2 regions of the Variovorax sp. M-6 genome follow, and region 1 is predicted to be linked to the other one. Evidence: riboswitches for the same ligand, from Rfam matches in the RefSeq annotation. Region 1 holds a riboswitch; the other holds the start of a gene.
What was found. A riboswitch is a leader RNA that binds a small molecule or an ion and turns the genes downstream of it on or off. The one in region 1 is predicted to bind glycine.
Positions count from the first base shown of each region.

Region 1 (6,950 bases):
GTGGTGCTGCAGGCGGTGGCGCAGGTTGATGCCGGCCGCCTGTGCGCGTTCGTCGATCGCCTGCGTGTCGTCGCCGGTGCGGATCGTGAGCGAGTCGAAGGCGGTGCTGTTGACCAGCTCGCGGCCCAGTTGCTCGAGGCCCTGCGCCAGCACCGCGGTCAACAGCGCGACGCGCTGCGCGATGCGGCGCAGCCCTTGGGGCCCATGGTAGACGGCGTACATGCTCGCGACCACCGCGGGCAACACCTGCGCGGTGCAGATGTTCGAGGTGGCCTTCTCGCGCCGGATGTGCTGCTCGCGCGTCTGCAGCGCCAGGCGGTAGGCCGGCTGGCCGTGCGCGTCGACGCTGACGCCCACCAGACGGCCGGGCAGGGAGCGCTTGAACTCGTCGCGGCAGGCCAGGTAGGCCGCATGCGGACCGCCGTTGCACATCGGCATGCCGAAGCGCTGGGTGGTGCCGCAGACGATGTCCGCATCCCATTCGCCCGGCGGCGCCAGCAGCGTCAGCGCCAGCAGGTCGGCCGCGACGCAGAAGGCGGCCTCGCATTGGTGCGCGTGGCCGGCCAGCGGGCGCAGGTCGTGCACCTGGCCCGTGGTGGCGGGGTATTGCGCGAGCGCGCCGAAGAAGCCGCCGCTGGCCATCAGGTGCGGCAGCGTCTCGGAGGCGGTGCTGACCTTGACCTCGATCCCCAGCGGCGCTGCGCGCGTGCGGATCACCTCGATGGTCTGCGGATGGCAGTCGCCCGAGACCAGGAACACGTTGCTCTTGCTCTTGACGCTGCGCCGGGCCAATGTCATGGCCTCGGCCGCCGCGGTGGCCTCGTCGAGCATCGAGGCATTGGCGATCGCCATGCCCGTGAGGTCGCAGACCATGGTCTGGAAATTGACCAGCGCCTCCATGCGGCCCTGCGAGATCTCGGCCTGGTAGGGCGTGTAGGCGGTGTACCAGGCCGGGTTCTCCAGCACGTTGCGCAGGATCACGCCGGGCGTGTGGGTGCCGTAGTAGCCCTGGCCGATGAAGTTCCTGGCCACCTTGTTCTTCGCGGCGATCGCCTTCAGCTCGGCCAGCGCATCGGCCTCGGTGATCGGCGGCGCCAGCCGCATCGGCCGGCGCCGGCGGATGGCCGGCGGCACGATGCCGTCGATCAGTTCGGCGCGCGTGGCCGAGCCGACGGCGGCGAGCATGCGGACCTCGTCCTCGGCTTCGATGCCGATGTGGCGCGCGATGAATTCCTCGGCGTTCTGGAGTTCGCTGAGCGAGGGGGAAGTGGGCAGCACGGGCGTCGGCATGGGAGGGTCCGGTCGGGGCGTAGGGTTCAGTTGTCGGCGGAGAATTTCGCGTAGGCGGTCTCGTCGAGCAGCGGCTCGAGCTGCGCCGGGTCGCTCAGGCGCACCTTGAAGAACCAGCCGGCATCCATCGGTGCGCTGTTGGCGAGCGAGGGATCGGCGCGCAGCGCTTCGTTGACCTCGGTGATCTCGCCCGAAATCGGCATGAACACGTCGGCCGCGGCCTTGACCGACTCGACCACGCCGGCCACGTCGCCCTGAGCGAAGCTCTTGCCGACTTCAGGCAGGTCGACGAAGACCACGTCGCCGAGAGCGTCCTGCGCATGCACCGTGATGCCGACCGTGACCAGCGCCGTGTCGGCTTCCTGCCGCACCCACTCGTGGTCCTTGGTGTACTTGAGGCTCATGAAAAACTCCTTGAAAAATGGCTGGCTTGAAGAAATCGAAAAATCGGGGAGGCCTCAGCCCCGGTGATAGCGCGCGGGAACGAAGGGCAGGGTGCTCACTTCCATCGGCACCGGCTTGCCGCGCACGATGGCCTGGATCCGCGTTCCGGGCTCGGCGTAGGCGAGCGCCACATAGCCCATCGCGACCGGCCGGTCGACGGTCGGGCCCAGCAGCCCGCTGGTGACCTGGCCGATCGGCAGACCCTCGAAGGATTCGAGCACGGAGCCGTCGCGCACCGGGATGCGTTCCAGCGCGACCAGTCCGACCCGCTTGCGCTTGAGCGTCTCGTGGTCGAGGTGGCCGGCCGCGCCGTTGGCGGCCGTGAGCTGCGCCAGCACCCTGGCCGCGCCGGGGAAGCCGCCTTCGCGCGCGCCGCCGCTGCGCCGCACCTTCTGGATCGCCCAGCCGAGGGAGGCCTCGACCGGCGTGGTGCCTGGGTCGATGTCGCTGCCGTAGAGGCACAGGCCGGCCTCCAGCCGCAGCGAGTTGCGCGCGCCCAGGCCGATCGGCTTCACCTCGGGCTGGGCCAGCAGCAGGCGGGCCAGTGGCTCGGCGTCGCGGGCGGCGACCGAGATCTCGAAGCCGTCCTCGCCGGTGTAGCCGCTGCGCGTCACGAAGGCCGCGATGCCGCCGATCTGCACCGTGCCGCCGGTCATGAAGACGAAGCGCTCGATGCCCGGCGACAGGCGCGCCAATGCGGCCGCGGCCTGCGGTCCCTGGAGCGCGAGCAGCGCGTGGTCGGGCATCGGCAGCACCTGGCAGCGTTGGCCGATCCGGGCCGTGATGTGGGCGATGTCGGCCTGCTTGCAGGCGCCGTTGACGATCACGAACAGCGAATCCTGGCCTTCGTTGAAGAACATCAGGTCGTCGAGGATGCCGCCTTCGTCGTTCAGCAGCAGCCCGTAGCGCTGCTTGCCGGGCGCCAGGCCGATCACGTCGACCGGCATCAGGCTCTCGAAGGCGGCGGCGGCATCGGGGCCGGCCAGGCGCAGCTGTCCCATGTGGGAGATGTCGAACAGGCCGGCAGCCTCGCGCGTGTGGCGGTGCTCGGCCATCAGCCCGGCGGGGTACTGCACCGGCATTTCGTAGCCGGCAAAGGGCACCATGCGGGCGCCCAGCGCCAGGTGCAGGCCATGGAGCGGGGTCTTCTGAAGATCGTCGGATGCGGCGGCCAAGGGCGTTTCTCCAAAGGGGCAGTCTAGTTCCATGGCAAGAAGCCATGGGCCACCCCTGCTGTCCGCTTTACCTGAGAGATTCGCCCCACGATCGGGGTTTGCTCCTTCGGTGGACGGACCGGCGCGACTGCGCGACGAACCGCCTCTCTCCAGCAAGGAAACGCCCGGGAACGGGCGCTTCGTCAGTCCTTTTGCCTGAGCGTTCGGGCCCGTGTTTCGAGGGACCTGCGCCTTCGGCGGCCCCATCGTGGCGGGACGCTCTCCTGACCGGGCGAGTGTAAGGGAATCGGCGACCGCCCGGCCGGCGTTTTTCAGTGCACGGCCGCGGCCGGCAGCAGCCGGTCGATGCGCTCGCGGATCGACTCGGCGCGTTCGGTGCCCGCTGCCTTTTCGATTTCGTCGAGCATCCCGCTCGCCACGGCCAGCATCGCGCCGCGATCGCGCGCCTCCCGCAGCATCTCGCGGAACCGGTCGGCCAGCAGGGGATCGCGGCGTACGAACATGCGTTCGCACAGATCGAAAAGAAACATGCGCGTGGTGGCGAGCGAGCGCTTGCCGTCGAAGGCATCGGCCGCGCCCGGCGCTGGATCGGCGGGCTGTTCCTGCTCAGGCACAGGCACGCGGTCCTGCGCCAGGGGCCCGCGGTCCAGCAGGTAGCCTTCGCGCACCAGGTGCAGCGCGACACGCCCGGCTTCGTCCCGGCCGCCGAACAACTGGCCGAAGTCGGTCACCGAGCGCTGGCCATCGGCCATCAGCAGCAGGGCGCGCTCGCGCTGGCCCAGGCTGCGGCAGCCGGGGCTGAGTTCATGGCGCGCCTTGTCGGTCTTGATGAGGAACATGGGATGCTGCGGCGTTCGGTGGGCGAGCGCCGCAGCATGGACCCCTGGCGTGACGGCTTCGTGAAACCGTCCGCATCAACAGGGTGCTACTTCGCGTAGACCAGGTCGCGCAATCCGAGCGAGACGCCGGGCACGTAGGTGACCACCATCAGGCAGGCCAGGATGACCAGCACGAACGGAATCAGGTAGGGCACGATGCGGTCGAGCGAGATGCGCGCCACCGTGCAGGCCGCGAACAGGTTGACGCCGAAGGGCGGCGTGATCATGCCGAGCGCCAGGTTCACCACCATCACCAGGCCGAAGTGCACCGGGTCGATGCCGAAGTGCATGGCCACCGGCGCCAGGATCGGCGCCAGCACGATGATCGCCGCGCTGGTCTCGATGAACATGCCGATCACGAACAGGGCGCCATTGACGCCGAGCAGGAACATCGCCGGCGACTGCAGCACCTCCTGGAGCCAGCGGCCGATGGCGTCGGGCACGCCGGCACGCGTGATCAGGAAGGCGAACAGCCCGGCGTTGGCGATGATGAACATGATCACCGACGACGACACCACCGACTTGCGCAGCACCGCATAGAGTTCGGCCGGCTTGATCTCGCGGTAGATCAGCGTGCCGACGATCAGCGCGTACAGCACGGCCACCGCCGACGCCTCGGTGGGCGTGAAGATACCGCCGTAGATGCCGCCGAGGATGATCACCGGCATCAGCAGCGCCCAGCCGGCACGCCAGGTGGCGGTGGCGACGCCGAGCCGGCCGTCGCCGTCGTTCTTGCCCAGCCCCTTGAACTTGCAGTAGACGTAGACGAAGGCCATCAGCGCCAGGCTGATCAGGATGCCCGGTCCGAAGCCGGCGATGAACAGCTCGCCGATCGACACTTCGGCGCTGACGCCGTAGAGGATCATCGGAATCGAGGGCGGAATGATCACGCCGAGTTCGGCGCTGGTGGCCTGCAGCGCGGCGGCGTAGCCGACCGGGTAGCCATGCTTGATCAGCGCCGGGATCAGGATCGCGCCGATCGCGAAGGTGGTCGCCACCGAAGAGCCCGACACCGCCGCGAAGATCATGCAGGTCAGCACGCAGGTCATCGGCAGGCCGCCCTGGACGCCACCCACCAGGCTCTTGGCGAAGTCGACCAGGCGGCGCGAGATGCCGCCGGTCTCCATCAGGTTGCCGGCCAGGATGAAGAAGGGAATGGCGGCGAGCGGAAACTTGTTGATCGCGTTGAACATCTCCTTGACGGAGATCAGCATGTTCGCGTTGGAGACCTGGATGCCGAGCACCGAGGCCAGGCCGATGGAAACGGCGACGGAGATGGTGAGTGCGAAGCACACCACCATGGTCGTGATCATCACGGGGGTCATTGAGCGGTTTCCAGTTCGTTGCGCTTCGGGTCGATCAGGTTGGCGATGATGCCGATCACGCAGAACAGCCCGCCCACCGGCAGCGCCAGGTAGGCCCAGAACATCGAGACCGATTCGAGGCCGGCCATCGACTGCACGCTGCCGCGCTGCGCGTAGTCCCAGCCCCACCAGATGATGACCGCGATCAGGGTCAGCGCGGCCAGGCACACCACCCAGTCGAGCACGCGGCGGACCTTCGGCGGACTCCATCGGTAGAGCACGTCGACGCTGACCATGGCGCCCTGGCGGAAGGCGGTCGGGATGCCCAGGAAGACCATCCAGATCAGGCTGATGCGGATCAGGATCTCGGACCATTCGGCCGGTTGTTCGAGCACGAAGCGGGTGACGATCTGGAACACGCCGAGGGCAGAGGCGACCACCAGCATGAAGCAGGCGATCGCCATCGCCAGGCCGGTGGTCCAGCGGTCGAGTGCGAGGAAGGCGGATTTCATTGGCGCATCAGGGGTTCGGACAAAAAAACGCCCGCCAGCGCAGGCTGTGCGGGCGCGCGCTGCCGCGATGAGTATCGCGGCGGCCGGTTACTTGACGTCGCGGATCTTGTCCAGGTTGGCCTTGCCGAACTGCTTCTCGAAGTCGGCGTTGACCGGCGCCAGCGCGGCGACGAACTTGGCCTTGTCGACGTTGTCGATGACGGTCATGCCCTTGGCGCGCAGGTCGGCCACGCCCTTGGCATCGTCTTCGTCGACGCGGGCCCGGTTGGCCTTGATGCCTTCCTTGGCGGCATCCAGGAAGGCCTGCTTGTCGGCGGCGCTGAGCTTGTCGAAGGAGGCCTTGTTCATCAGGAAGATGCAGGGCGAGTAGACGTGGCCGGTCAGCGTGAGGTGCTTCTGCACCTGGTCGAACTTGGCCGAGATGATCACCGGCAGCGGGTTCTCCTGGCCGTCGACCGTGCCCTGCTGGAGCGCGGTGAAGACTTCCGGGAAGGCCATCGGCGTGGTGATGATGCCGAAGCCCTTGTAGGCCGCGATATGCACCGGGTTCTCCATGGTGCGCATCTTCAGGCCCTTGAGGTCCTCGGGGGCCTTCACGTCGCGCTTGCTGTTGGTCATGTGGCGGAAGCCGTTCTCGGCCCAGCCCAGCGCCTTGAAGCCCTTGGCGTCGAACTTGACCAGCATGTCCTGGCCGATCGGGCCGTCGAGCACCGCGCGGGCGTGCGCCTTGTCGCGGAACAGGAAGGGCACGTCGAGGATCTTGGTTTCGGGCACGAAGTTCGGCACCGGCCCGGTCGACGAGAAGGCGAGCTCCTGGGTGCCGAGCTGCACCGCTTCGATGGATTCACGCTCGCCGCCCAGCGAGCCGTTGTAGAAGGTCTCGACCTTGTAGCGGCCATTGGTGCGCTTCGCGACTTCCTTCGCGAAGGTATCGATGGCGACGCCCTGGTGCGAGTTCTGCGCGGTCGAGATGCTGATCTTCATCGTCGTCTGCGCAAGGGCCGCGCTCGCGATGCCAAAGCCGAGGACCAGGCCTGCGGCCAGTTGGCTCAATTTCATGGGGATGTCTCCTGAGTGGAAAAGTGTGCGGACCCGGGCCCGCAGGGCAACCGTCGACTATGCCGCAATAGCGAGCTTCACCGCGTCGGGATTTTCACGGACGTAGTCGCGGACCACCGCCTCGAAGCTGGCATCGGCTTGCAGGCCGAGCGCAGCGGCGCGCGCCGTTTCGAAGTGCCCGGGCCAGGTCTTCACGATGCGCCGGATCGCCGGGTCGGGCGTGCGGTCGAGCAGGGCGGTGGCGGCCGGACCGGCCACGCGCGCCAGGGCCGCCGCCATCTCGCCCAC
Region 1 covers NZ_JBFREQ010000003.1:268,436-275,385, reverse strand. The annotation lists gene gcvP (aminomethyl-transferring glycine dehydrogenase) at 1-1,290, opposite strand, end outside; gene gcvH (glycine cleavage system protein GcvH) at 1,317-1,694, opposite strand; gene gcvT (glycine cleavage system aminomethyltransferase GcvT) at 1,749-2,942, opposite strand; glycine riboswitch at 2,958-3,072, opposite strand; glycine riboswitch at 3,091-3,177, opposite strand; gene AB4Z46_RS05610 (hypothetical protein) at 3,221-3,748, opposite strand; gene AB4Z46_RS05605 (TRAP transporter large permease) at 3,835-5,112, opposite strand; gene AB4Z46_RS05600 (TRAP transporter small permease) at 5,109-5,603, opposite strand; gene AB4Z46_RS05595 (TRAP transporter substrate-binding protein) at 5,691-6,662, opposite strand; gene denD (D-erythronate dehydrogenase) at 6,720-6,950, opposite strand, start outside.

Region 2 (6,950 bases), on a different contig from region 1:
TGGGTCGCTGCCCCCCGAGGGGGCCGCAGGCCGCCTTGGGGCGGCCCGGCCCCGGCCTGAGCTGGCCCTCACGTTCCCCCCGCTGCGTGTGGGCCGCAGCCCCCAGGGGGCGCAAGCCTGACCCGGCTTCGGGCTACGGCTTTGCGAAGGTCTTGCGCGAGCCGTCCTCGAACACCTCGTCATCGCGCTCCAGCTTGCCGTTGGCATCCCAGGCGCGTTCGCGCGTGATGCGGCCCTTGTCGTCGTAGACCGATTCGGCGATGAGGATGCCGGCGTCGCTGAAGCGCTGGTGGGGGCCGATCGGGGTCTGGCTCAAGCGATCGCCGGCCAGATAGCGGCCGACGGCCGCGACCTGGCCGTTGTCGTGGAATTCGGTGATTTCGATCTGGCGCGCATTGCGGCCCACACCGTAGACGGACTTGCTGCGCGGCTGGCCGTTCTGGTAGTAGCTTGCGTCGCTCAGCGGCTCCCCGGCGGTGTTCCAGCGCTGCTCGCGCACCAGCGTGCCCTTCTCGGAGAACTCCTGGTCGCGCTGCTTGACCACGCCGCGCTCGCCGATCAGCGAGATCACTTCGCGGCGCTTGATTCCTTCGGAGGAGAAGCGCCTTTCGGTGCGCTGGTTACCCACCACCTCGTCCTGCGCGGCGGGCTTGCCGTTGTCGTAGAGCTCCTCGCTGCGCACCCGCTTGCCGGCCACATAGGACAGCCGCGACCGCAGCGTTCCCTTGGCGTCGAACAATTCGACCTTCGACGCGCCGCCGCCGAAGCCGCACAGCCTCGCGTCGTCGGCCACCGGCGCCAGCACCGGCTTGTCGCCGCAGCGCAGGGCCGAGAGTTGGCCGCGCTCGGTGAACTCGACCGAAGCGCGCTCGCCCGCGACATCGGCGAAGAAGGTCACGCGGCGCAGCGACCCGGTCGGATAGAAGGTGCGCACCAGGCCCATCTCGCGGCCGTCCTCGTAGGTCGCATCGCGCAGCACCTGGCCGGTGGGCGAGAACTCGCGGGCCCGGCCTTCCATGTTGCCGCGCGCGTTCACGCTGTGCTCCTTCGTGAGCTTGCCGTCCTCGTAGAAGCGCACCAGCCCCATGAAGGTGCCGCTCTGGATCTGCTGCTCGCGCACCAGCTGGCCGCTGTCGCGGTCCTTGCAGCGCATCAGGCCGGTCTTGCCCGCGGTGCTGCCGCCATGGGCCGGATTCACCGCCTGGCCATTGAGCTCGCAGTCCTGCACCGCGTGCGCCGTGCCGCCGGCGAGCAGCAGCGCGGCCACCGCCGCGCCGAAGCGCAGGAGGCGCGTCGAGGGCTGGGGTGGCGCTGCCGACAAGCTCATGCGTCGTAGACGGTGTCGAGCGACCTGAAGCCCTTGGCCTCGATCGGATTGCCGAAGGGGTCGCAGAAGAACATCGTCCATTGCTCGCCGGGCTGGCCCTCGAAACGCACTTGCGGCTTCAGCACGAAGTCGACCCCGGCCGCCTCCAGGCGTGCAGCGAGTTCGCGCCAGGCGGGCAGTTCGAGCACGATGCCGAAGTGCGGCATCGGCACCATCACGTCCCCCACGCGGCCGGTGCGCGAGGTGGCGAAGGGCTCGCCGAGGTGCAGCGAGATCTGGTGGCCGAAGAAGTCGAAGTCGACCCAGGTGTCGGTGCTGCGGCCTTCGGCGCAGCCGAGCACGTCGCCATAGAAGCGCCTGGCTTCGTCGAGGTCGCGCACGTGGAAGGCGAGATGGAAGATGGACATGTGACTTTCTGTGTCTGGTCGTCATTGTCCACAAGCCGGGCCGCAATGGCGAGCCCCGGATGCCACCGGCAAGCCCAAAAATGCGAACGCTTGGAGTAAGCTGCCCGGACAAGAACCACACTTCCGGAGCACCCTCATGAGCGACGCCAGCAAGCCTTTCGCCTTCAGTCAGTTCGTTCCGGGATTCGACTTCCTGAAGAACCTGGCTGGCGGGAGCACATCGCCCAGCGCCGTGCCCGGGCTGCCGAGCCTGTCGAACTGGGTGGCGCCGACGCTGAGCGTCGAGGAGGTCGACAAGCGCATCCAGGAGCTCAAGACCGTCCAGTACTGGCTCGAGCAGAATGGCCATGCGCTCAAGGCGACGATCCAGGCGCTCGAGGTGCAGAAGATGACGCTCTCGACCTTGCGCGGCATGAACGTGCGCATGGAAGACCTCGCCAGCGCCTTCACGCGGCAGGCAGCGCCGGCGCCGGCACCCGCGTTCCGGGCCGAGGCTCCGGCCGCCGCACCCGAACCGGCACCCGAGGCGGCGCCGGAAGTCGAAGAAGAGGCCTCGGCACCCGCGCGTGCCAAGGCCGCCGCCGCAGCCGCGACGGATGGGGCAGGCGTCGTCGATCCACTGCAATGGTGGGGTGCCCTCACGCAGCAGTTCCAGCAGATCGCCAGCTCGGCCCTGCAGGACGCCTCGCAGCTCAAGGTGCCGGCCATGGCGCAGCCGCTGGCCGACGCGGTCGGTTCGGGCGCGCGCTCGACACCGGCCAAGAGCGCCGCCAAGCCGGCGGCCGCTCGAAAGAAGGCGCCGTCGGCGACCCGCGGCGGCGCTGCGGCTGCCAAACGCCCGGCGCCGGCGCGCAAGCGTGCGCGCTGACGCCGATTCCCCGCCTTTGAGAGACACAAGAAAGCCGAGCCCATGAAGCTATTTCCTTCCGGGCATGCCACCCACCCGCAATGGCGCATGGCCGCCGGCCTGGTGCTGGCCCAATTGCGAGCGCAGATGGCGCTGCCCGACTATGCGCGCTCCCCGACCCTGGGCCTGCTCTACATCACCGACCACTACGGGGAAGACGCGCAGGAGATCCTCGATCACCTGGGCGCCGAACTGCCCGAAATCACCGACTGGACCGGCACCGTGGGGGTCGGCGTGGCGGCCAACAACGCAGAGTATTTCGACGAACCGGCCCTCAGCGTGATGCTGTGCGAGCTGCCGAGCGACCAATACCGCGTGTTCTCGGGCGTGGCGCCGCTCGCCAGCTCGGAAACGAGTGGCTTCGCGGCCCACACCGCGCTGGTGCACGCCGACCCGCGCACGCCCGAACTGAGCGAGCTGATCGCCGAGATGGCGGAGCGCACCGACACCGGCTACCTGTTCGGCGGCCTCTCGTCCGGCCGCGTCGGCTCGCTGCAGTTCGCGATCGGCGGCAACGGCAACATCCGCGGCCACGGGGCGGTCGGCGGCGTGTTCTCGGGCGGCCTCTCGGGCGTGGTGTTCGGCGAGGGCGTGCGGCTGGTCTCCCGCGTGACCCAGGGCTGCCAGCCGGTTTCGCGCGAACGCGAGATCACCAAGGCCGACGGCAACCTGCTGCTGGAGCTCGACGGCGAGCCCGCCCTCGATGTGCTGCTGGCCGATCTGCGGGTGTCGCTCGAGGCGCCCGAGCAGGCGATCGATGCCGTGCGCGCCACCCTGGTCGGCCTGGCCGAGGCCGGCAGCGACGGCATCCGGCGCACCGGCGACCTGGGCTCCGACGTGCGGGTGCGCCACATCATCGGGCTCGATCCGACGCGTCGCGGCGTGGCGATTGCCGATGTCGCCGAAGCCGGCATGCGCATGAGCTTCTGCCGCCGCAACGCGCAGGCGGCGCGCGCCGACCTGATGCGCGTCTGCGCCGAGATCCGCGAGGAGCTCGAGCCGCAGGAGCAGACGCTGGCAACCGCCCGCGCGGTCGCGGCCGGCGAGGCTGAGGCCGCGCCGCATCCGGCACGCCGCATCGCGGGCGCCATCTACGTGAGCTGCTCGGGCCGCGGCGGACCGCATTTCGGCGCCCCCGGCGCCGAGCTGCAGATCGTGCGGCATGCGCTGGGCGATGTCCCGCTGGTCGGCTTCTTCGCCGCCGGCGAGATCGCCCGCAACCACCTGTACGGCTACACCGGCGTGCTGACGGTCTTCACCAACGATGACTGAAGGCCGGCGCGCCGCCCGGTGAAGGCGAAGTCGACCTCGGGCGCGAGTCCGCTCACGATGCGCGCGATCGACTTGCCCGAGCCGCAGGCGTGGGTCCAGCCGAGGGTGCCGTGGCCCGTGTTGAGGAACAGGTTCGGCAGCTTCGTCGCCCCGATCAGCGGCACGTTGCTTGGTGTCGCCGGGCGCAGCCCGGTCCAGAACTGGGCCTCGGCCGCGTTGCCGGCGCCCGGGAACAACTGCTCCACGCGCCGCACGATGGCCTCGCAGCGCACCCGGTTCAGGTCGCGGTCGTAGCCGTTGAGCTCGGCCGTGCCGGCGATGCGCAGCCGGTCGCCGGTGGCCGAGGTGTAGCGCGAGAACACCAGCTTGAACTCGTCGTCGGTCAACGAGACCTGGTGCGCCTTCGAGGCGTCCTTGACCGGCATCGTGACCGAATAGCCCTTGGCCGGGTAGATCGGCAGCCGGATCCCGAGCGGTGCCGCGTAGAGCGGGCTCAGCGAGCCCATCGCCAGCACGAAGGCGTCGCCGCGGATGCGCTGGAAGCGGCCCTCGTTGTCGGTCGCCTCGACGTGGTCGATGCTGCCGCCGGCTTCGCGCAGCGCGGTCACGGTGTGGCTCATGAGGAAGCGCACGCCGGCTGCCTCGGCCAGCTTGACCAGCTCTCGCGCGAAGCGGTTGGCGTCGCCCGATTCGTCCTCCGCGGTGTAGGTGGCGCCGGCGAGTTGCGGGCGGATGTGGGAGAGCGCAGGCTCGAGCTTCACCGCCTCGTCGGCCGAGATCACCCTCCGGTCGCAGCCGAGCGCGCGCATCTGCTCGGCCGGCTTCAGCGCCGCGTCGAACTCCTTCTGCGTCGTGTAGAAATGCAGGATGCCCTGGGTGCGCTGGTCGTAGTCCAGGCCGGTGTCGCGCCGCAGCTGCTGCAGGGTGTCGCGGCTGTAGGTGCCAAGGCGCACGATCTGCTCGATGTTGTGGCGGGTACGCGCCGGCGTGCATTCGCGCAGGAACTGCAGGCCCCAGAGCCACTGGCGCATGTCGGCGCGGATGCGGAACAGCAAGGGCGCATCTTCCTTGCCGAGCCATTGCAGCACCTTGAGCGGTGCACCCGGATTGGCCCAGGGCTCGGCATGGCTGACCGAGATCTGGCCGCCGTTGGCGAAGCTGGTTTCCGCCGCCGGCGTGGCCTGGCGGTCGATCACGGTCACTTCGTGGCCGAGTTGCTGGAGGTAGTAAGCCGAAGTCACGCCGAGCAGGCCGGCGCCAAGAACGATCACGCGCATATCGAGAACCCTTGAAGGTTGCAGCGCTTGAACGCAACGGAGACGGAATGCTGTCGACAACGAGAGCAACCGGACCGAGAGTCCAAGTTGCCGCTCCCCCTGTCCTCGGTACCTGAGAGATTCACCCGCTGCGCCCGCAACGGGTTTGCTCCTTCGGTGCACCACGCGCACATTCAAGCGGCGTGATGGCTCTCCAGACGGCTTTGACAGTGAACTGCAGTACAGGCTCATCGAGTGAGCCGACCTGAGCGTTTATGGGAGTTTGCGCCTTCGGTGGGGCCCGTGGGCCCGCTCTCCTGCAGTGCGCGGATTGTAGCGGCGCACGGCAGAAACGCGCTAGGGGCGCCTGAAGGCGAAGTCGAGCTCGGGCCGCAGGCCGCTGACGATGCGCGCGATCGACTTGCCCGCGCCGCAGGCATGGATCCAGGTTCGGGTGCCGGGCGCGGTATTCAGGAACAGGTTGGGCAGGCGGGTCTTGCCGATCATCGGCAGCCGGTTCGGGCTGACCGCATGCATGGCGGTTTCGAAGCGGGCCTGCGCGGCGTCGGCGACGCCGGGCAGCAGCATTTCGGTGCGGCGCACGATCGCCTGGAAGCGGTCCGAGTCGGGCTCGGCCTCCTCGTCGAGCCCGGCCCGCACGACGGCCTGGACCCGCAGCTGCTCGCCGGCCGCCGTTTCGATGCGCGTGATGCGCAGCTTGCCCTGCCGGTCGCGCAGCGCGATGCGCGGTGCCTTCGCCGGCTGCAGGATCGGCATGGTGACGATGTACTCGCGCACGAAGCGCAGCGGCATATCGATGCCCAGGTCTTCGGCATGCGGCACGCTCGAGGCCCCCAGCGCCAGCACGTAGGCCTGGGCGCGCAGCGTGGCGGGCTGGCCGGCGGCATCGAGCAGTTCGACGTGGTCGACGCGGCCGTCGCGCTCCTCGAGCGAGACCACCGTGTGCCGGGTCATGAAGCGCACCCCCGCCGCTCGGCAGAGGAACACCAGGCTGGCCGCGAACTGCGTCGGATCGCGCACCGGATCCTCGAGCGCGTAGGTCGCCCCGGCCAGCTTGCCGCGGATCGCCTGCAGCGCCGGTTCGATGCCGATGGCTTCGTCGGCCGACAGCAGACGTTCCTCGCAACCGAGCCTCGACCAATGGGCCGCACTGGCCGTCCGCACATGAAAGGCCGCGGGGTCGGTAAAGAGGTTCAGGAGGCCGGCCGTCCGCGGCCCCTGCGGCATGCCGGCTTCGTCGCGCAGCGCCCGAGCGCTCTTGCGGCTGTAGGCGGCCAGGCGCACGAGATGGTCGAGAGGATCGCGTTTCGACGGCGTGCCCATGGCCTCGTCGAGCAGGCGCGTGAGCCGGCGGCGCATGCCCTTGCACATCCTGGCCCAGCGTTGGGCGCCCCGGGGCGCTGCGGGTCCGGGCCGCGTGGCCGGTGGGTTCGCGTCCGCAGGCGCCGCCAGGCCGCGCGCCTTGGCCGCGGGCGTGGCGTGCCGATCGACCACGGTCACTTCATGACCGAGCTGCTGAAGGTAATAGGCCGAGGTCACGCCGAGCAAGCCGGCGCCGAGTACAACTACGCGCATGTCCGAATCCTTTTGGGATTGCATGAACGGCGAGCGTTAGCGCTTCCTGTGAAAGCGGCAAGACCCGGGGTTCAGACTGCCGCTCCCCCTGTCTCTGTGACCTGAGAGATTCACCCGCTGCGCCCGGCAGCGGGTTTGCTCCCTCGGTGCACCACTTGGCGTGGTGACTCTCCAGTCGGCGATTG
Region 2 covers NZ_JBFREQ010000002.1:92,398-99,347, forward strand. The annotation lists gene AB4Z46_RS02890 (hypothetical protein) at 134-1,327, opposite strand; gene AB4Z46_RS02895 (VOC family protein) at 1,324-1,734, opposite strand; gene AB4Z46_RS02900 (PhaM family polyhydroxyalkanoate granule multifunctional regulatory protein) at 1,871-2,602, shown strand; gene AB4Z46_RS02905 (FIST signal transduction protein) at 2,645-3,913, shown strand; gene AB4Z46_RS02910 (D-amino acid dehydrogenase) at 3,874-5,190, opposite strand; glycine riboswitch at 5,280-5,397, opposite strand; glycine riboswitch at 5,398-5,499, opposite strand; gene AB4Z46_RS02915 (FAD-dependent oxidoreductase) at 5,527-6,765, opposite strand; glycine riboswitch at 6,844-6,950, opposite strand.
Region 2: linked by a shared signal. The riboswitch ahead of AB4Z46_RS02910 (D-amino acid dehydrogenase) and the one ahead of gcvT (glycine cleavage system aminomethyltransferase GcvT) in region 1 are both predicted to bind glycine.